Geomonas sp. RF6: one gene and its partner. The protein of the gene in region 2 interacts with the protein of the main gene of each other region in a pairwise test. Links are inferred from orthologs where the notes say so. Each region holds a gene or a part of one and is shown on either strand. Other genes may lie near its edges. The genes, in order: rplK and prmA.

Evidence for each region.
Region 1: the proteins of prmA (region 2) and rplK interact in binary tests that used the Escherichia coli proteins (3 or more experiments, as listed by UniProt). The link is inferred for Geomonas sp. RF6 from one-to-one orthologs.

What each region holds. Positions count from the first base shown.
Region 1 is NZ_CP087999.1:2,883,295-2,893,041, reverse strand. Bases 101-2,970 are described here. They hold rplK (50S ribosomal protein L11), read right to left. Parts: upstream 1,812-2,970; coding sequence 1,389-1,811; downstream 101-1,388. Other genes in these bases: tuf (elongation factor Tu), read right to left, coding at 2,963-2,970; rpmG (50S ribosomal protein L33), read right to left, coding at 2,741-2,890; secE (preprotein translocase subunit SecE), read right to left, coding at 2,404-2,589; nusG (transcription termination/antitermination protein NusG), read right to left, coding at 1,863-2,390; rplA (50S ribosomal protein L1), read right to left, coding at 664-1,365. Outside these bases: more of rplJ, read right to left, coding at 1-100; more of tuf, read right to left, coding at 2,971-4,153; LPW11_RS12430 (YgiQ family radical SAM protein), read right to left, coding at 4,765-6,582; argC (N-acetyl-gamma-glutamyl-phosphate reductase), read right to left, coding at 6,672-7,712; rpsI (30S ribosomal protein S9), read right to left, coding at 7,966-8,355; rplM (50S ribosomal protein L13), read right to left, coding at 8,378-8,806. UniProt on the Escherichia coli protein: Forms part of the ribosomal stalk which helps the ribosome interact with GTP-bound translation factors.
Region 2 is NZ_CP087999.1:1,536,843-1,546,488, reverse strand. Bases 3,023-5,791 are described here. They hold prmA (50S ribosomal protein L11 methyltransferase), read right to left. Parts: upstream 4,986-5,791; coding sequence 4,059-4,985; downstream 3,023-4,058. Other genes in these bases: LPW11_RS06635 (pyruvate, water dikinase regulatory protein), read left to right, coding at 5,248-5,791; LPW11_RS06645 (16S rRNA (uracil(1498)-N(3))-methyltransferase), read right to left, coding at 3,319-4,056; LPW11_RS06650 (hypothetical protein), read right to left, coding at 3,023-3,296. Also shown: mqnC (cyclic dehypoxanthinyl futalosine synthase), read left to right, coding at 1-22; hisC (histidinol-phosphate transaminase), read left to right, coding at 51-1,097; LPW11_RS06655 (ribonuclease D), read left to right, coding at 1,310-2,443; more of LPW11_RS06650, read right to left, coding at 2,520-3,022; more of LPW11_RS06635, read left to right, coding at 5,792-6,060; LPW11_RS06630 (response regulator transcription factor), read left to right, coding at 6,098-6,772; LPW11_RS06625 (DegQ family serine endoprotease), read left to right, coding at 7,086-8,465; LPW11_RS06620 (ribonuclease Z), read right to left, coding at 8,577-9,587. UniProt on the Escherichia coli protein: Methylates ribosomal protein L11.

The DNA of each region.
Region 1 (9,747 bases), 1.3 Mb from region 2 along the record:
GCGCGCGTACGAAGCCGCCCGGAACGGCAGCAAGGACGCGTACGAAGTTGCTGGTCGGTGCCTGGAGCGTGCCCAGCAGGCGGCCCAGCAGCACTTCGCGGCTCGGCATGTCTGCCAAAGCCTGGATGTCGGCCACGCCGATAGCCTTGCCGGTCAGCACACCAGCCTTCAGCGTGAAGGGGTTGGTGGCATCCTTGGCAAACTTCGACAGCACTTTCGCTGCTGCGACCGGATCGTCGTAGCTCAGAGCGATCGCGGTGGGACCGGCGTAGTAGGGGCTCAAGGCCTCTTTGTCGGTGCCCTTGGACGCGATGTCGAGCAGGGTGTTCTTCACAACCTTGAACTCGACGCCTGCCTTGCGCAGCTCGTTCCTGAGCTCGGTAGCCTGGCCCACGTTCATGCCGCGGAAATCCGCGAGAAACGCAGCCTGCGCCCTCAGGAGCTTGTCGTGCATCTCGGCAACAAGTTGCTGTTTGTTTTCCTTATTCAAGCGCTTTCCTCCTTTCTTTTGGTGTATGGGGCGGGGCCCGGCCAAAGTCAGGAAGTTGCGGGAATTTTCCGGCAACGTCTGCAAGTCTCGGTAGGTCGCCCGATCCGGCTATTAAGCACCCCCCCCGGGGGAGGGTGCGCCTACTGTCTTTGACTTTGGCTTTTGAAGCGTATCTATTTGAGGCTGGCGGTTACTTCGGCGAGATCGATCGGTACGCCGGGGCCCATGGTGGAAGACACGGAGATCTTCTTCATGTAGGTGCCCTTGGCGGCGGCAGGCTTCGCCTTCTGAAGAGCCTCCACCAGTGCCAGAACGTTTGCTTTGAGGGTCTCGGCCGGGAACGATACCTTCCCTACCGGAGCGTGGATGATGCCGGCCTTCTCGACGCGGAATTCCACCTTGCCGGACTTCGACTCCTTGATGGCGCGGGCGAGGTCGAAGGTGACGGTGCCGACCTTCGGGTTCGGCATCAGACCGCGGGGACCGAGGAGCTTGCCGATCTTGCCGACGACGCCCATCATGTCCGGGGTGGCGATGGCGGTATCGAACTCGAACCAGCCGCCCTGGATCTTCTGCACGAGATCGTCAGCACCGACGTAGTCTGCACCGGCCTCGCGGGCCTCGCGCTCTTTCTCCCCTTTCGCGAAGACGAGGACGCGGACTTCCTTCCCGAGGCCGTGGGGCAGCACGACTGCGCCGCGCACCATCTGGTCTGCGTGGCGGGGGTCGACGCCGAGCTTCACCACGAGGTCGACGGTCTCGTCGAACTTCGCGAAGGAAGCGCTTTTCACCAGCTCAAGCCCGTCCGTGAGGGGATAGCTCTTGGTCCTGTCCACCTTGGCCAGAGCCTCTTTAAGCTTTTTAGTAGTAGCCATTTCCGTTTACCCTCTCTTTATCTTTAAACTATTTCAACGCCCATGCTGCGCGCGGTGCCCTCGATCGTCTTCATTGCCGCTTCCAGACTTGCGGCATTGAGGTCGGGCATCTTCTTGGCGGCGATCTCGCGAACCTGGTCCTTGGTCAGCTTACCCACCTTGTTCTTGTTGGGGGTAGCGGAGCCGCTGGCGAGGCCGAGAGCCTTCTTGATCAGGATCGGAGCCGGCGGAGTCTTGGTGATGAAGGTAAAGGAGCGGTCGGCGTAGACCGTGATCACCACCGGAGTGATGGTCCCCTCGTCCCCCTGCGTCTTGGCGTTGAACGCCTTGCAGAATTCCATGATGTTGACGCCGTGCTGACCGAGCGCCGGGCCGATCGGCGGCGAGGGGTTGGCCTTTCCGGCGGGAACCTGCAGCTTTATATAACCTGTAATCTTCTTGGCCATTGCTAAACTCCTTTATTCTTTCCGTGACTTCCGGATACTTTGCGCGGTTCCCTACTGCTTCTCCACCTGCATGAACTCGAGCTCAACAGGTGTCGCCCTGCCAAAGATGCTGACCATGACCCTCAGTTTCCCCTTGTCGGGCTTCACGTCCTCCACAACGCCGGAGAAGTTCAGGAAGGGGCCGTCGATGACCCGTACCGTCTCTCCGACCTCGAAAAGGACCTTCGGGCGGGGCTTCTCGGCCCCCTCTTCCATGCGCCTGGTGATCTTTGCCACCTCTTCGTCAGGAATCGGGAAGGGATTGTTGCCGCCGACGAATCCGGTCACCTTGGAAGTCTCCTTGACCACGTGCCAGCTGTCGTCGTTGAGCTCCATGTTGACCAGTATGTAACCGGGGAAGAACTTCCTGGTGGAAGTCCGCTTCTCCCCTTTTTTCAGTTCGACTACGGTCTCACACGGGATCAGGATCTCTCCGAAGAGATGCTCCATCTCGAGATTTTTGATGCGCTCCAATAAGGAGAGGCGCACCTTGTTCTCGAAGCCGGAGTAGGTGTGAACGCCGTACCATTTGTGTGCCATGTATTTACGTCCTCTAGCGGAGTATAACCCTGATGAGCTTGGCAAGGAGAGCGTCGCAGGCGCCAAGATACAAAGAGATGAGAACGATGATGACAACGACTACCTGAGCTGTGGAAATGGTTTCCTTGCGGGTAGGCCAGGTCACCTTGGCAAGTTCAGCCTGTACTTCCTGGAAGAAATTCTTACTTTTCGCCAGCACTAGTCACACCCCGTATCGCTACTGTGAAATAAAAATGGCAGGCCAGGAGGGATTCGAACCCCCAACACCCGGTTTTGGAGACCGGTGCTCTAGCCGTTAGAGCTACTGGCCTGCAACAGGGGCTTGGCAGCGAGACCAAGCCCACACTATGTTATTTCGTTTCCTTGTGAGGAGTATGCTTGCGGCAGAAGCGGCAGTACTTGGAGAACTCCAGCTTCTGGGGGGTCGTCTTCTTGTTTTTCGTGGTGGTATAGTTGCGCTGTTTGCACTCGGTGCAGGACAGGGTGATGATGTCTCTCATGACTGTATCCTCTTAAAGCTTGTACTTTTTCGCTTCACCCCCGTGTGGAGGTGAAGCGAAAAACTGTCCTGCCTAGGCTATGATGGAGCTTACCACCCCTGCGCCGACGGTGCGGCCGCCTTCGCGGATTGCGAAGCGAAGCCCTTCGTCCATGGCGATCGGGGTGATGAGGTTCACGGTGATGGCGACGTTGTCGCCCGGCATCACCATCTCGGTCCCCGGCTCGAGGTCCACAACGCCGGTCACGTCGGTGGTCCTGAAGTAGAACTGCGGACGGTAGCCGTTGAAGAACGGGGTGTGGCGGCCGCCCTCTTCCTTGGAGAGGATATAGGCTTCTGCCTTGAACTTCGTGTGGGGGGTGATGGAGCCCGGCTTGGCCAGAACCTGGCCGCGCTCGATGTCCTCACGCTTCACGCCGCGCAGCAGCGCGCCGATGTTGTCCCCTGCACGACCTTCGTCCAGGAGCTTCCTGAACATCTCGACGCCGGTGACGGTCGTCTTGGCGGTGGTCTTGATGCCGACGATCTCGATCTCCTCGCCGACCTTCACGATACCGCGCTCGACGCGGCCGGTGGCGACGGTACCACGACCGGAGATGGAGAAAACGTCCTCGACCGGCATGAGGAACGGACGGTCAACAGCACGCTGCGGCTCCGGGATGTAGGAGTCGACTGCGTCCATGAGAGCAAGGATCGCCTGCTCGCCGAGCTCGCCCTTGTCCCCTTCGAGCCCTTTCAGAGCGGAACCCTTCACGATGGGGATGTCGTCGCCCGGGAAGTCGTAGGAGGAGAGAAGCTCGCGAACTTCCAGCTCGACCAGTTCGAGGAGCTCCTCGTCGTCCACCATGTCTGCCTTGTTCAGGAAGACAACGATGTAGGGGACGCCGACCTGACGCGCAAGGAGGATGTGCTCGCGGGTCTGCGGCATCGGGCCGTCAGCTGCGGAAACAACCAGGATAGCGCCGTCCATCTGGGCAGCACCGGTGATCATGTTCTTCACGTAGTCGGCGTGACCCGGGCAGTCCACGTGTGCATAGTGGCGCTTGTCGGTCTCGTACTCGACGTGTGCAGTAGCGATAGTAATACCGCGCTCGCGCTCTTCCGGTGCGTTGTCGATCTGGTCGAACGCCTTGAACTCAGCCTGACCTTTACCTGCGAGCACCTTGGTGATGGCGGCGGTAAGAGTGGTCTTGCCATGGTCAACGTGACCGATGGTCCCGATGTTAACGTGCGGTTTGGTTCTTTCGAATTTTGCTTTGGCCATTGTAGGAATCCTCCCGTTATATACCGAAACTATAGCAATTTGTGAGTGCTTTGGGGGAGTGGAGCCCACAACCGGATTCGAACCGGTGACCTCTTCCTTACCAAGGAAGTGCTCTGCCTACTGAGCTATGTGGGCTTGCGATGTTGTTTGGAGCGGGAAACGGGACTCGAACCCGCGACCCTCAGCTTGGAAGGCTGACGCTCTAGCCAACTGAGCTATTCCCGCCTGAAGCTTTTTGACTTGATGTGCTACCAGCCTTGCCAGTGCATGCGACCTTCGGTCTCCTGACCAAGGGCGGCGCCCATCTCGTCTGCAGTTTTTATGGTGGAGGGAGGAGGATTCGAACCTCCGAAGTCGATGACGACAGATTTACAGTCTGTTCCCTTTGGCCGCTCGGGAATCCCTCCAGACGTTGCGCGGAAAGTTTTTCTGGAGCTGGTGATGGGACTCGAACCCGCAACCTGCTGATTACAAGTCAGCTGCTCTGCCAATTGAGCTACACCAGCCTGACCACCTGCTCCGCCGCTCCGTGTTTGGTGCGGCAAACGAAGCCCAACTTTTAAAGCAAAACGCTCCGGGTGTCAATCATTATTTTTTCAGGGTTGTGAAATTTATTTCCCGGGTCCCGCCGGGCCCCGCTTCCCCCCGAACAGCTCCGCCTCCTCCGAGCGTCGCCCGCAGGCTCGCAGGGCATCGAGGCACGCCTTCCTCTGCTCCGGAAGATGGTATAAAAGCAGAGCTTTTTGCTGCCCCTTCTCCCGGTCGGTCCGGGCCACGTGCACCTGCTCCCCGGTGAAGGGATCGATCCCTGTGTAATACATGCACGTGGCGAGCGTGCCGGGGGTCGGGGTGAAATCCTGCACCTGCTCCACCTTCATTCCCCACCGTTTCAGGATGAGCGCCAGGTCGACCATGTCCGAGAGGGTGCACCCAGGGTGGCCGGAGATGAAGTACGGAACGATGTGCTGCCTCTTTCCGTGCTTTGCACTCTGCCGCTCGAACGCCTCCCGGAACTTCTCGAACGACCCCTTCCCCGGCTTTCGCATCGTCTCCGTCACGCGGTCGCACAGGTGCTCGGGAGCAACCTTCAGAAGCCCCCCGACGTGATGCCCCAGGAGTTCCCGCAGGTACCCCTTCTGGCGCTCCAGGAGATCGTAACGTACCCCGGAGGAAACCGCAACATGCTTCACCCCTTTTACCTGCCGGCTGGAGGCGAGAAGCCGGGCGCTCCTCCTGTCGTCGGTGACGAGATTGTGGCACGGCGCGGGAAAGAGGCAGCTGTCACGGCGACACCTGGAAAGGGCCGCGCTATTGCCGCAGGAGAGGCCGTACATATTCGCGGTCGGGCCGCCGATGTCGGTGACGCTACCCCTGAACCAGCCGTGACCGGTCAGACGCTCCAGCTCCGAGAGTATCGACTCTTCCGAGCGGGACTGGATGATCTTTCCCTGGTGCTGTGCGATAGCGCAAAAGGCGCAGCCACCGAAGCAGCCGCGATGGCTGGTTATGGAGGCACGGATCTGCTCGTATGCCGGGATCGCCTCCCTGTAGGAGGGGTGGGGCGCCTTCTGAAAGGGGAGCGCATAGAGGGCGTCCAGCCCCTCGGGCTCCAGCGGCAAGGACGGCGGGTTACACACCAGGTAGCGGGCGGCGTGAGGCTGTACCACCGTTTTGGCGCAAAAGGGATTCTGCTCCCCGGCATAGAGCCGAAAGGCCTCCGCATACTTCGCCCTGTCCGCCGCCACCTCCTCGAAGGAAGGGAGCTGCAGCACTGCCGCACATTCCGGCAACGTGGAAGCGGCAAACGCGGTGCCTCGAACGTCCCGGATCGACGCGAACGGCTCACCCTTCAAAAGTCGCTCCGTCACCTCCAGGAGCGGCCGCTCTCCCATCCCGAAGACGAGAAGGTCAGCCTTCGCGTCCAGGAGGATGGAGCGGCGCACCTTGTCCTCCCAGAAGTCGTAGTGGGCAAGTCGCCTGAGGCTCGCCTCGATGCCGCCGATCACCACCGGCACGTCGCGATACGCCTCTTTCAGCCGCGAGGTGTACACGATGGTGGCGCGATTGGGGCGGGCGCCGTGCTGGTTTCCGGGGGTGTAGGCATCGTCGCGGCGCAGCTTTCTTGCGGGGGTGTAATGGGCGACCATGGAGTCCATGGCACCCGCCGCGACCGCGAAGAAAAGGCGCGGGCGCCCCAGAGCCATGAACGGCTCCTTGCTGCGCCAGTCGGGCTGGGCGATGATACCGACGCGAAGTCCTTTCGACTCGAGAAGACGTGCCAGAAGGGGAACACCGAAGGAGGGATGATCAACATAGGCATCGCCGGTGACGAAGACAACGTCCAGCTCGTTCCATCCCCGCTTCCGCGCTTCTTCTGCGGTCATGGGAAGGAACTGTCCCGGCCTGCTGCCGGAGATCACTTTTTTCATAGGTTCCTGTAAAGCACCCGAAAGGGCGCAGCACTGCCAGCAGAGCGTCCGCCCCCTCCCCCGAGAGGGAGGGGGTACGGAAAAAGGGATTACGGGAAGACTCCGAGCATGTCGAGCCCCAGCGTCTCGGGGAAGCCGCAGAGGAGGTTCATGTTCTGCACCGCCTGGCCGGAGGCGCCCTTCACCAGGTTATCGATTGCGGAGACGACGATGATGCGGCCGGTGCGCTCGTCCACCGCGATGCCGATGTCGCAGAAGTTGGAGCCGCGCACGTGCGAGGTGGCAGGAAACGTCTTCTCCGGAAGGATGCGCACGAACGGCTCGCCGTCGTAGAAGGTCTCGTAAAGGGTGATCAGCTCGGAAGCCGACACCTTCCCCGCTGGATTCACATGGATAGTGGAGAGGATGCCGCGGTCCATCGGAACGAGATGCGGCGTGAAGGAGATCACCACGTCGGTGCCAGCCAGAAGCGAGAGTTCCTGCTCGATCTCGGGGATGTGTCGATGCACCCCGCCTACGGCGTACGCTTTGAACCCCTCGTTCACCTCGCAGTAGAGGTTGTCGACCTTGGCGCCGCGCCCCGCGCCGGAGACGCCGGAGGCCGAAGAGACGATGATGGAGGAGGGATCGACGACCTTCCCCTTCAAGAGGGGGGCCAGACCGAGGATGATGCTCGTCGGATAGCACCCCGGATTGGCAACGAGAGAGGCATTGGAGATCTCTTCCCTGCGCAGCTCCGGGATGCCGTACACCGCCTCTTCCAGAAGCTCGGGATTCAGATGGCGGTCGTACCAGCGCCCGTACACCTCGGCGTCGTGCAGGCGGTAGTCGGCGGAGAGATCGACCACCACCTTCCCCATCTTCAGGAAGGTCGGCACGACCTCCATCGCCGCCTTGTGCGGCAGCGCGGTGAATACGATGTCGACCTTCTCCGCGATGTGCACAGGCTCCAGGTGCTCCAGAACTATGTCCATCCGCCCGCGCAGGGTGGGAAAAATGTCGCTCACGAGTTTCCCCGCGCTCTGCTCGGAAGTGACACAGGTAACGGCGACCTCGGGGTGGTTGTGGAGTATGCGCAAGAGCTCTACACCTGTGTAGCCGCTTGCTCCGACGATGGCAACCTTCAGCATGAACGCCTCCTTGATCATTGGAAGCCGCCGGCGCCCCCTCCAGCGTGGATGCGTGCCTGCGGCTCCTGAGATTCTACCCTTTCGCTACTGCGTCCCGCAACAGTCATGACAACAGGAGGGGGACAGGTACCTGGAGCCAGCCCCCTTCATCGGGACAAGCCGATGCAGGAGAGTTTTCAGTACAAACAGCAAAAGGAGGAGCCCTTGCGGACTCCTCCTTTGCCTAACCTTGAATTGCCCTTCCAGAAAGCTATTAGCGCTTGGAGAACTGGAAGCTGGCGCGAGCTGCCTTCTTGCCGTACTTCTTTCTTTCCTTCACGCGGGAATCGCGGGTGATGAACCCGGCTTTCTTCAGCGTGCCGCGCAGATCGGCATCGGCCTCGATGAGGGCCTTGGTGATGCCGTGCTTGATAGCGCCGGCCTGGCCGGAGTCGCCACCGCCCCTGACGGTCACGGTGATGTCGAACTTGCCGAGATTCTCCGTGATCTCCAGCGGCTGGTTCACGATCATCTTGGAGGTTTCCCTGCCGAAGTACTGGTCGATCGGCTTGCTGTTCACAGTGATTTCGCCACTGCCGGCCTTGATCCAGACCCTGGCAATCGATGACTTCCTTTTCCCCGTTGCATAATAGCTTGCTGCCATTTGATATCTCCTGATGGACGAATTATATATTCAGAGTCTTAGGCTGCTGAGCCTCATGCGGATGAGATCCACCGGTGTAGATCTTCAGTTTCTTCAGCATGTGGCGAGCCAGCTTGTTCTTCGGGAGCATACCCTTGACAGCTTTCTTCAGCAGGTCTTCGGGCTTCTTCTCCAAAAGTTTCCCTGCGGTGATCTCTTTGAGACCGCCGGGGAACGCGGAGTGGCTGTAGTAGGTCTTGTCGGAAAGCTTCTTGCCGGTGAGGGCAATCTTCTCGGCATTTACGACGATCACGAAGTCGCCGGTATCGACGCTGGGGGTAAAGGTAGGCTTGTTCTTGCCGCGGAGCACGTTGGCAATCTCTGTCGCAACACGGCCGAGCACCTTGCTATCCGCATCAACCAGGTACCAGTCCCTGGCAACATCATCTTTTTTAGCAACTTGCGTTTTCATCGAAACCTCACAGCTATCGGAATTGTCAGTCGGACACACAGAAAGTTGAAAATTTAATTGATTTGAAGAAGCATGTCAAGACAAAAAGTCGGCAGGCGTCTTTTCTTAACATTACCTCACCCGTCACCTTCCAGTAAAGAGTGTAAAGGCGGCTCCCCCGCCCCCGGCGCGCACTCCAGCGGAATCAGTTCCTCCGGATAAAACACTTCCATCAGGCAAAGGCCTTGGGGGGGCGCCGTCATCCCCGCCTGACGCCGGTCACCCGTCTTCAGAAGCCGGGAGATGTCATCGGGTGTCATCCTCCCCTGCCCCACCTCCACGAGCGTCCCCGTCATGACGCGCACCATGTTTTTCAGGAAGCCGCTGCCGTTCACCTCCAGGTGGAGGAACTCCCCCTCCTCGCGAAGCTCCAGCGAGTGAATGGTCCGCACCGTCGTCTTTGCGGCGCAGTTGGAGCCGCGGAAGGCGGCGAAGTCGTGTTTCCCGACAAGGCGACGGCACCCCTCGCGCATCGCCTCGATATCGAGGGGAGCGCCGAGGCGCCAGGAGTAGAGGCGGGAGAGGGGCGCCCGCAGCGGTCTCGTCTGGATCGTGTAGCGGTAGTGCTTCCCTGTCGCGTGGTAGCGCGGATTGAAGTACAGCGGAACCTCTGAGGCATCGCGCACCGCGATGTCCGGCGGCAGGTTCGCGTTTAGCCCCTCACGGAATGCGCGGAGCGGCAGCCCCTTTTCCGTGGTAAAGCAGGCCACCATGCCGTGGGCGTGGACACCGGCGTCGGTGCGCCCGGAGGAACGGAGACGCACCGACTCCCCCAGCATGCGGGCGAGCGCACCCTCCATGACCTCCTGGATGGCGAGGCCGTTGGGCTGTATCTGCCAGCCGGCGTAATTTGTGCCGTCGTATTCGATTGTCAGCTTGATGTGGCGCATAGAAAACCAAAA
Region 2 (9,646 bases):
CGAGATTCTGGAAGAGTACTGATAGAAGGCAGAAGAGGAAAGGAGCACCCATGATCCCCTTGAGGCAAAATATCGCAGAGATGGCGGGGTATGTCCCCGGCTTCCAGCCGGCGGATGCCGCATCGTACATCAAGCTCAACACGAACGAGAACCCGTACCCGCCGGCACCTTCGGTTCTCGCCGCCATCGCTGCCGAGGCGGGGGAGGGGCTGCGCCGCTACCCGGACGCCGCAAGCCGGCTCGCGCGGGAGGAGGCAGGGCGCCTCTACGGTTTCGACCCGTCGTGGGTTATCATGGCGAACGGCTCCGACGAGGTGCTGAACAACCTGATCAGGGCCTTTGCCGGTGAGGGTGAGGAGGTGGCCTACGTCCACCCGTCCTACTCCTACTACGGCACCCTTACCAACATCCAGGGGGCAAGGGTCCGCACCTTCGGGCTCACCGACGACTTCCAGATCGCCGGGCTGCCGGAGCGGTACCAGGGGAAGCTCTTCTTTCTCACCAATCCAAATGCCCCGCTGGGATTCACCTATTCCCAGAGCTTCATCGCCTCCCTTGCCGAGCGGATCGACGGGATGCTGGTGGTGGACGAGGCGTATGCGGACTTCGCGGATGAGAACTCTCTCGAGCTCGTGAAGAGCCACGAGAACGTGGTGGTGACCCGCACCTTCTCCAAGAGCTACTCCCTCGCGGGGATGCGCCTCGGGCTTGCCATCGCGAGGCCGCAGGTCATAGATGCGCTGAACAAGATCAGGGACCACTACAACCTGGACCGCCTCGCTCAGGCGGCGGCAGCAGCGGCGCTGAAGGACCAGGAATACTTCCGCTCCTGCGTGGCGAGGATCCGGGAAACCCGCGAACGGTTTACCGCGGAGCTCCTGCGGCTCGGCTTCCAGGTCATCCCTTCCAGCGGCAACTATGTCTTCGCCACACCTCCGGGGGGGGACGGCGCCGCTCTCTACGAGGCGCTCTACCAGCGCCGCATCCTGGTGCGCCACTTCACCGACCCCCTGCTGCGCCACGGGGTGCGCATCTCCATCGGGACCGCCGAGGAGATGGCAAAAACGGTCGAGACGATAGCGCAGATCGTCGCCTGACCCACGTCTGAAGGGGGGCGCTCCCCCGTGTTGCGCCCCTTCGCGCGAAAATGTACAATGTTTTCTGGTCGTTCGGGCTATACTCCTTCTTGCACTGCGCGGTGCAAGGCTGTATTATTCTAAGCTGTTAATCTGACTAATGCAGGGAACGAAGAGAAACTCTTCTCTCTCTAAACAATCGACAGCATGTAAATGCGGAACGGTGGGAACTTTTGCTGAAGAAAAAGGATGCGGGCAACCCCGCGACGACAAACCTGGTCACCGACCAACATACGCTCGACCTCCTCGTCGAGCGGCTTTCCAAGGAAACGCTCCTCGCCTTTGATCTGGAAGCGGACTCTTTGCATCACTACACGGAGAAAGTCTGCCTGATCCAGGTGTCCACCCGGCAGGAAACCCAGCTCATCGATCCCCTGGCGCCAATCGACGTGAAGGTGCTCGCTCCGATCTTCGCCGACCCGAACGTCAGGAAGATCTTCCACGGTGCTGACTACGACATGCGCTCCCTGTACCGGGATTTCGGCATCACGGTGGTGAACCTTTTCGACACCATGATCGCCAGCCAGTTCCTGGGGGAGAGCGAGTTCGGCCTAGCCGCGCAGCTGAAGAAGCGTTTCGGGGTCGAGCTGGACAAGCGCTACCAGAAGGCGGACTGGAGCAAGCGCCCCTTCTCGCCGGAGATGATCGAGTACGCCATGAAGGACACCTCGCTCCTCATCAAGCTGTACGAGCAGCTGGAGTCGGAGCTGAGGGTGAAAGGGCGTCTCGCCTGGGTGGAGGAGGAGTCCGAGCTGGTGGCGAAGGTGCGCTCCGCCTCGCGGGAAGGGGAGCCCCTCTTCACCCGCTTCAAGGGTGCCTCGCGCATGAAGCCGCGCGAGCTCGCGGTACTGGAGGAGCTTTTGCGCTTCAGAGACGAGCGGGCGAAGGCTGCGGATGTCCCTCCTTTCAGGATCCTCGGGAACGACGCCCTGCGCGAGCTGGCGGAGAAGCAGCCGCGCAGCAACTTCGAGCTGGTGGCGGTGAACGGCCTCTCCTCCAAGCTCATCGAGAGGCTCGGGCGCGGGATTCTGCAGTCGGTCGCGGCGGGGCTCGCGGTGCCGCAGCAGAAGCTCCCGCAGATCCCTGCGGCGAAGCGGCCGGTGCTCGACAGGCTTCAGGAGGACCGGGTGAAGAAGCTGAAGGCGTGGCGCGAGGCAAAGGCGGCCGAGCTTGGGCTCGGGGTCGGGCTGGTGGCGAACAACACCCTCCTGGAGGCGCTCGCGGAGGAAGGATCCGAGCCTGGCTCTTTGCTGAAGCGCTGGCAGACGGAGGCATTCGGCGAAGAGCTCTCGACGCTGAGCCTATAGAATCTTCATCAAGATGAAAAAAAGGCGGGGCTCCCGAAAGGGGGCTCCGCCTTTTTTTTCGCCGGTTGCTCCAAACCTATTCCAGCCAGTCGAGTCCCTTTACCTTCTCACCCTTTTCCTCTTCGTGCTGAGGGAGCGCTTGCGGCGACGGATTTTCCTCCGCCGGCTTCGGCTCGTCCGGTGGGAAGAGGTCCTCAAGCTCGAAGCCACCCTTCCCGAAGGAAGATGTACTCCCCCCGCTTTTCCCCGTGCTGTTCAATTCGGAGAAGTGGATGAAGTCGTCGAGGGTGAATTCCCCCTTCATCCCTTCTTGCAGTGCGGTTGCACCTGGCGGGGGTGCTGCCGGTGGTGCCTGCTTCGGAGCGGGATGCTCAACGGCAGACGCTACTTTTTGCCGAGACGGCTTTGCCGCCGTCACGGCATCGGGGGAAATTGCTTCTGTTGCCGGAAGGTCGAAGGGGGCCGGTTCGGCGGTGGCGATGACGACGTTCGCCGGGGGAGGCTCTGCCGGAGGCGCTACCCGCAAAGGAGGCTCGGGGGGCATCGTTGCCGCCGGAGGGGGCTCGAGCGGCGTGCTGTCAAAGGCGAAGTCGTCGGGGGAAAAGTCGGCGGCGCCGGCTGCCATGGCGGGGAGGGGATCTGCAGCCGATGTCGGCGGGGGAGCCGCAAAGGGAAGGTTGCCGGGGACTTCCGCATCATCCGGTGCTGCTCCCGTTTGCTGCTCCTCTTTCGCGGGTGGGTGGACCAGGGCGCGGATGTTGAAGCTCGCCTTGAAGGCGGCCAGGTCCTTGCCGCATTTCCTGCAGGTGTCGTGGAACTCGAAGCTGTTGAAACCGCACTTGGGGCATTTCATAGCTCTGGCTCCTGTTGTACTGTTACCCTAAATCCCCCCACTGGAACTGCAGTATGGCGATGACGGCGAGACCGGCAGTCTCCGTGCGCAGGATGCGTCTGCCGAGGGAGACGGGGATGAAGCCGCAGCGGCGCGCTGCCTCTACTTCCTCGGGGGTGAGCCCCCCTTCGGGGCCAACCACGACCGCCACGCTCTCCGGAGCGGCAGTCGCTGAAAGTGCCTGCCTAAGCCCGGTGACCTCCTCCCCTTCCCAGAGCAACAGCTTAACAGAGTGCTCCGACCCCCGCAACACGGCCTCCAACTTCCCGCCGAGAAGGACGGCAGGGACAGATCTCCTTCCGCACTGCCGGGCCGCCTCCTGCACGATCTTCTCGCAGCGGTCCAGGCGCCCCGCCTCGCGCCCTTCCTTCAGCTTGACGACAGAGCGGGCAGCGGCAAACGCCACTACCTCGGCGACTCCGAGCTCCGTCGCCTTCTGCAGCACCATGTCGAGCTTCTCCCCCTTCGGAAGCCCCTGGTAGAGGGTGATGCGGGGAGCCAATTCCTCCTCCCCGGCATCGCTCTCCGTTATGCGCACGGTGAGGCTTTTGGCCTCCACCGCCTCGATGGTGCCGAGATGGCGCCTGCCGGCGTCGTCGGTAAGGGCGACTTCCGCCCCCTCCTTCAGGCGCAGCACGCGCACCATGTGCTTGAAGAGCTCTCCGCTGACATGCGCCCTTTCCCCTTCGATGGTGTTGGGGCCGAGAAAGAAGGAACGCATCGCTACCCTCTTTCTTCCTTGCGGAAGGTGAGGCAGCTCCATTCCGCCTCTGTCGGTGCCTCCACGGCGGTAAGGGTGGAGAACGCGGCGCTTACCATCGCTGCCTTCTCCGTCAGGATCCCCGAGAGTATCAGCCACCCCCCCGGCCGCACGACTGCGATGAGCTGGGCGGAGAGGCGCACCAGCTCTTCTGCGAGGATGTTCGCGAGGACGACGCCAAACTCCTCCTTCAACTCCGCGAGGTCGGTGGTGGACGCTGCGACCCTGTCCGCGACGCCGTTGATGGCGAGATTCTCCTCCGTCACCCGCACCGCCTCCGGGTCGATGTCCACCGCCACGATCCTCTGCGCGCCCATGAGCGCCGCGGCGATGCTCAGAACCCCCGAGCCGGTGCCGACGTCGAGGGCCGGCTCCGGGAGGGTGCCGTTCCCGTGCTGAAGCCAGATCCGCTCCAGCGACTCGAGGCACATCCGGGTGGTGGGGTGGGCCCCCGTGCCGAAGGCCATCCCCGGGTCGATCTGGATCATCAGGTCCCCCTCGGCCTCCTGGTATTCCTCCCACGTCGGCTTGATGACCATTCTCTCCCCGATGCGCACCGGTTTGAAGTAGGCCTTCCAGTTGTTGGCCCAGTCCTCGTTGCGGATCGTGGATACCACGGGGGGGACGTACACGAAGCCGTCGAAAGAGGGGCCGTGCTCAACGAGGAACCGCTCCACCTTGCTGCGCGTCTCCTCGAGTGCGGGGTCCAGCGGCAGGTATCCCTTCACCTGCTTCACCGGGGAGTCCTCGAGGGAGTCGAGGGAAAAGGTGTCCAAATGGAGATTCTCTATGCTCACGCCGTTTCCGGTCAGCTCCACGAGAAAGGCCGCCAAACTGTCCACCATGGCGGCCGGTACTTCACAGGCGATCTCCGCCCAGTCCGTAGTCATCTTTTGGGGTGCTCCTTGCCAACTTTTTTCAGGTAACCTAGCAGAATAGCGGGCTCCAAGGCAATCAAAACCTTGACAAGTGAAAAAAGAAGGGGCCTAATTATAATTAAAACGAGGATTTTAATGACAAGGTCCGTTTCCGGAGGCTTTTCCCATTAATTTAGTTTTTGCGTAATACTAAAAAAAATGGTATATATCTAATGAGTTGCGCGGTCGGGGGTGTAACTCCCCCATATAAGAGGATTTTTTGGTGATAGATGCCATGAAGCACGTCTATCTGCTTTCTGACGCAACGGGTGAAACTGTTGAGCGGGTGGCGCGGGCGGCGCTGACCCAGTTCAAGGATGTGGACGTCAAGCTGCACAGGGTGGGACAGATCCGCACCCGGGACGACATCGTCCGGGCGCTCGACGAGGTAAGCCGCGAGCCGGGGATCATCTTTTACACCCTTGTAAATACCGAACTCGCGCAGCTGGTCAGGAACGAGACGGAGGCGCGCGAGCTCGAGGCTGTCGATCTCATCACCCCCCTCCTTTTCAAGCTGGCGGAGTTTCTCCACATGCCGCCGCAGAAGTTGCCGGGGCTGCAGTACCAGATGAACTCGGAGTACTACCGCAGGATGGAGGCGGTGGACTTCACCGTGAAGCAGGACGACGGCCAGGAGCCGCGCAACCTGCACAAGGCCGACATCGTGCTGGTAGGGGTGTCCCGGACCTCGAAGACGCCGCTATCGATGTACCTCGCCCACAAGGGGTACAAGGTCGCCAATGTACCGCTGGTCCAGGGAATCGAGCCACCGAAGGAACTCACCCAGGTCGAACAGAACCGGGTCGTCGGACTCATCATCGAGCCCCAGCGGCTGGTGGACATACGCAGTGCACGCCTCAGAAACCTCCGGCAGAGCCCGCGGGGGAGCTATGCAGATTACAAACAGGTGGAGGACGAGCTTTCCTTCTGCCGCAGATTTTTCCGGTCGCATCCCGAGTGGCTGGTAATCGATGTGACGAACAAGTCTGTGGAGGAGTCTGCAGCCGAGATACTGAGCAGGCTCCACGGCGAAATACGGCACGACTAGCTTACCTATTACACAAGTACAGAGAGAGGAAATGGACATGAGAATCCTGGTAGTTGAAGATGAAAAAAAGGTGGCGAGCTTTATCAAGCGCGGCCTCGAAGAGGAGCAGTACGAGGTTCATACTGCTGCCGACGGCGAAGAGGGGCTCAAGCTCGCGCTGGAAAAGCCGTTCGAGCTGATCGTGCTCGACTGGATGCTGCCTAAGAAGGATGGATTGAGCGTTTTGAAGGAGCTGAGGGAGAAGAAGAATACCACCCCGATCCTCATGCTTACTGCCAAGGACTCTGTTGAAGATATCGTAGCAGGACTCGATTCCGGTTCTGACGACTATCTCACCAAGCCGTTTGCCTTCGCCGAGCTTCTGGCCAGGGTGAGAGCGCTGATGCGCAGAAGCGAGCTCGACAGGGGCGCGGAGATCCGCTTCGCCGACCTCAGGCTCGACCCGGTCACCCACAAGGTGTGGCGCAAGGAGAAGGAGATCGATCTTACCGCGAAGGAGTACGGGCTCCTCGAGTACTTCATGCGCAACCCGCACCAGGTGCTCACGAGGACGATGATCGCGGAGCATGTCTGGGACTACACCTTCGACAGCTTTACGAACATCATCGACGTGTACGTGAACTACCTCAGGAAGAAGATCGACCGCGACGCAGACAAGAAGCTCATCCACACCGTGCGCGGCGTAGGGTACATCCTCAAGGAAGAGGAATAGTTCCTCCCCTCCCTCACATATAGCCGGCTCCCGCACCCCGGGCGCTGGCGATGAAACAGACAGCGGACGATTCTTTGGCGCGACTACAGCCAGGGATATCGTCCGCTGCTGTTTTTGGGGCGCCCCGCCCCCTTGCGCTCCCCTTTAGAAGGGTGTTGACAAAGAGTGGCCGCATGATTACTTTCTGTCTCGTTTGCTGGGGCACACCCGCCCCTTCCTGCCTTTACGGCTACGATCGTATTGTCCAAGAGCCGCTTTGCGAGAGCGCCCGTGGCGCCCGTTTTTTATCAAAGAGAGCTTTCCAGGAGGTACCATGCGGAAACGGCCACTTAGCACCCTTATCCACCTCGTCTTCACCCAGATCCTGCTCTTTGCCTGCACCGGGGGCGCCTACGCCTCGAGTGCCCCCCTCCCCGATTTCGTCGCGCTGGCAAAGAAGCTGAAGCCGACCGTCGTGAACATCAGTACCTCGAAGACTGTGGGCCCGAAGAAGATGCAGCATCCGGGGGGGGATCCTTTCCAGGAATACTTCGAGCGTTTCTTCGATCAGCCGCGCCAGGCGTTCAAGCAAAAGAGCCTCGGCTCCGGCTTCATCATCAGCGACGACGGCTACATCCTCACCAACAACCATGTGGTCTCCGGTGCGGACGAGATAACGGTGAAGCTTTCCGATCGCCGGGAGTTCAAGGGGGTGCTGAAGGGGAGGGACGAGAAGCTCGATCTCGCGCTGATAAAGATAGAGGCAAAGGCGCACCTGCCGGTGGCGACTCTCGGCGACAGCGACAAGCTTGAGGTCGGGCAGTGGGTGATGGCGATAGGCAACCCCTTCGGACTTGCCCAGACCGTCACCGCAGGGATCGTCAGCGCGGAGGGGCGAGTCATCGGCTCGGGTCCGTATGACAACTTCATCCAGACCGACGCCTCCATCAACCCCGGAAACTCCGGAGGGCCCCTTTTCGACACGAAAGGGGATGTCGTAGGTATAAATACGGCCATCCTCGCCGGAGGGCAGGGGATCGGCTTCGCCATACCGGTAAACCTCGCGAAGGAGATCATCTCGCAGCTGAAGGAGAACGGCAGGGTGACGCGTGGCTGGCTCGGTGTTTCGGTGCAGCCGGTGACGGCGGATCTCGCTGCCTCCTTCAACCTGCCGGAGGAGCAGGGCGCCCTGGTCGCGGAGGTCGTGGACGGCAGCCCCGCACAGAAGGTGGGGATCAAGGAAGGTGACGTCATCCTGGAGTTTGACGGGAAAACGGTGCACGAGATGAACGAGCTGCCGCGCCTCGTGGCGGGTACGCCGGTCGGGAAGAAGGTGCCGGTCCTCGTCCTGCGCGACGGTAAGAAGCAGAAGTTCACGGTGCCGATCGAGCAGCTGAAGGACGGAGAGGGAACGGAGGATGTGGCGGTCTCGCAGGACAAGCTCGGGCTGAAGGTATCGGAGCTGACGAAAGAGCAGGCTGAGCGGATGCGGCTGGTGGAGGGGGGAATCGTGGTCTCCGAGGTTCAGCCGGACGGCGTGGCGGACCGCGCCGGAATCGCAGCCGGCGACGTCATAAAGGAGATAAACACCATAAAGATCGGGTCGCTTGCCGACTACAACAAGGCTCTTTCCACCGTGAAGAAGGGGGGGTACCTGAGGGCGCTGCTGCGCCGGGGCCGCTCCTCTCTCTTCGTGGCGATGAGGGTCGACTAGCCTTCCTTTGTCACCCGTCCCGTCCCTTCAAGTCGGGGGAGGCGGGGCGGGTGGCTTTACTCTTCCTTTTGCTCCCTTTCCAGTCCCACCTTCCGCATCCTCATCCTGGTGTTACTCTCCCCGAAAGGCAGCCTCCACCTCCTGCCGCAAAAGATTTTCCTCCCCGAGGTGCCTCGGAGAGAAGTGAAACGGGATGACGCGCGCCACCTGCGCCGCCCGGGCAAGCTCCCCTGCTTGGCGGGCTGTCAGGTGACAGCGCTTGTGCGCCCTCTCCCGCTCGCTGTCGAGAAAAGTGGCCTCGATAAAGAAGTAGTCCGCCCCCCGTGCCAGCTCCACAATCCTCTCCCGGTTCGTCTCCGAGAACGATACGTCCGTCACGTACGCCACCTTTTCCCCTCGCACCACCGAGAGGGTCTTCTCCTTCAGTTCCCCCAGTAAAAAGTGGCGCTCGCGCACCTCGCCCCGCTCCTTCCAGACCGCCCTCACGACCGTATCGTCACCCGCTCCGGCAAGTACCGCACGCTTCAGCTCCGCAAGCCAGGGGCCGACCGGCACCCCCAACTCCTCCAGCTTGTTCTTCATGATGTTCACATGGACCTTCTCCTCCAGTGCGAAGCCGAGCGTGGTGGTGTTGTGCTCCAGGAAGGCGTACCGGATCCTCAGGTTCTCCTCGTCCAGGAGAATCCCGTCCAGGGCGCTCCGCTCCTCCTCCGACTCGCGGGCGAAGGCTTTGCGCGACGAGAAGACGGCGCTCCGGATCGTTCCGTCGGGGGCGGCTTCTGCCGCGGTTATGATGAATTCGGTGGGGTAGCTGGCGATCAGGTTCCAGCTGTACGATGCGAGCCTGCTTTCGAGCTGGCGCAGAAAGTGCGGGGGGCCGAAGAGCCGCATCCCCTTGTCGCGCCCGAGGCAGATGCGCAGGAGACGGTCAAAGCCGTTGAAGTGGTCGATGTGGGTGTGGGAGACGCAGACGTCGCTTATGCGCAGGAGTTTTTTTGCCGAGAGGGGGGCGAGATCGCCGAGGTCGAAGAGTATGGCGCGGCGCGCGAAGAGAAAGTCGAGATAGAGCCCGGGGTCCTGAAAATCGCCGTTCACCAGGGCGGGGATAAAGTGCGGGGTCATGAGCCATCCCCCCGGTGTCCTTAAACGGGGCGCCCCTCATGCTGGAGGCGCGTCCTCAC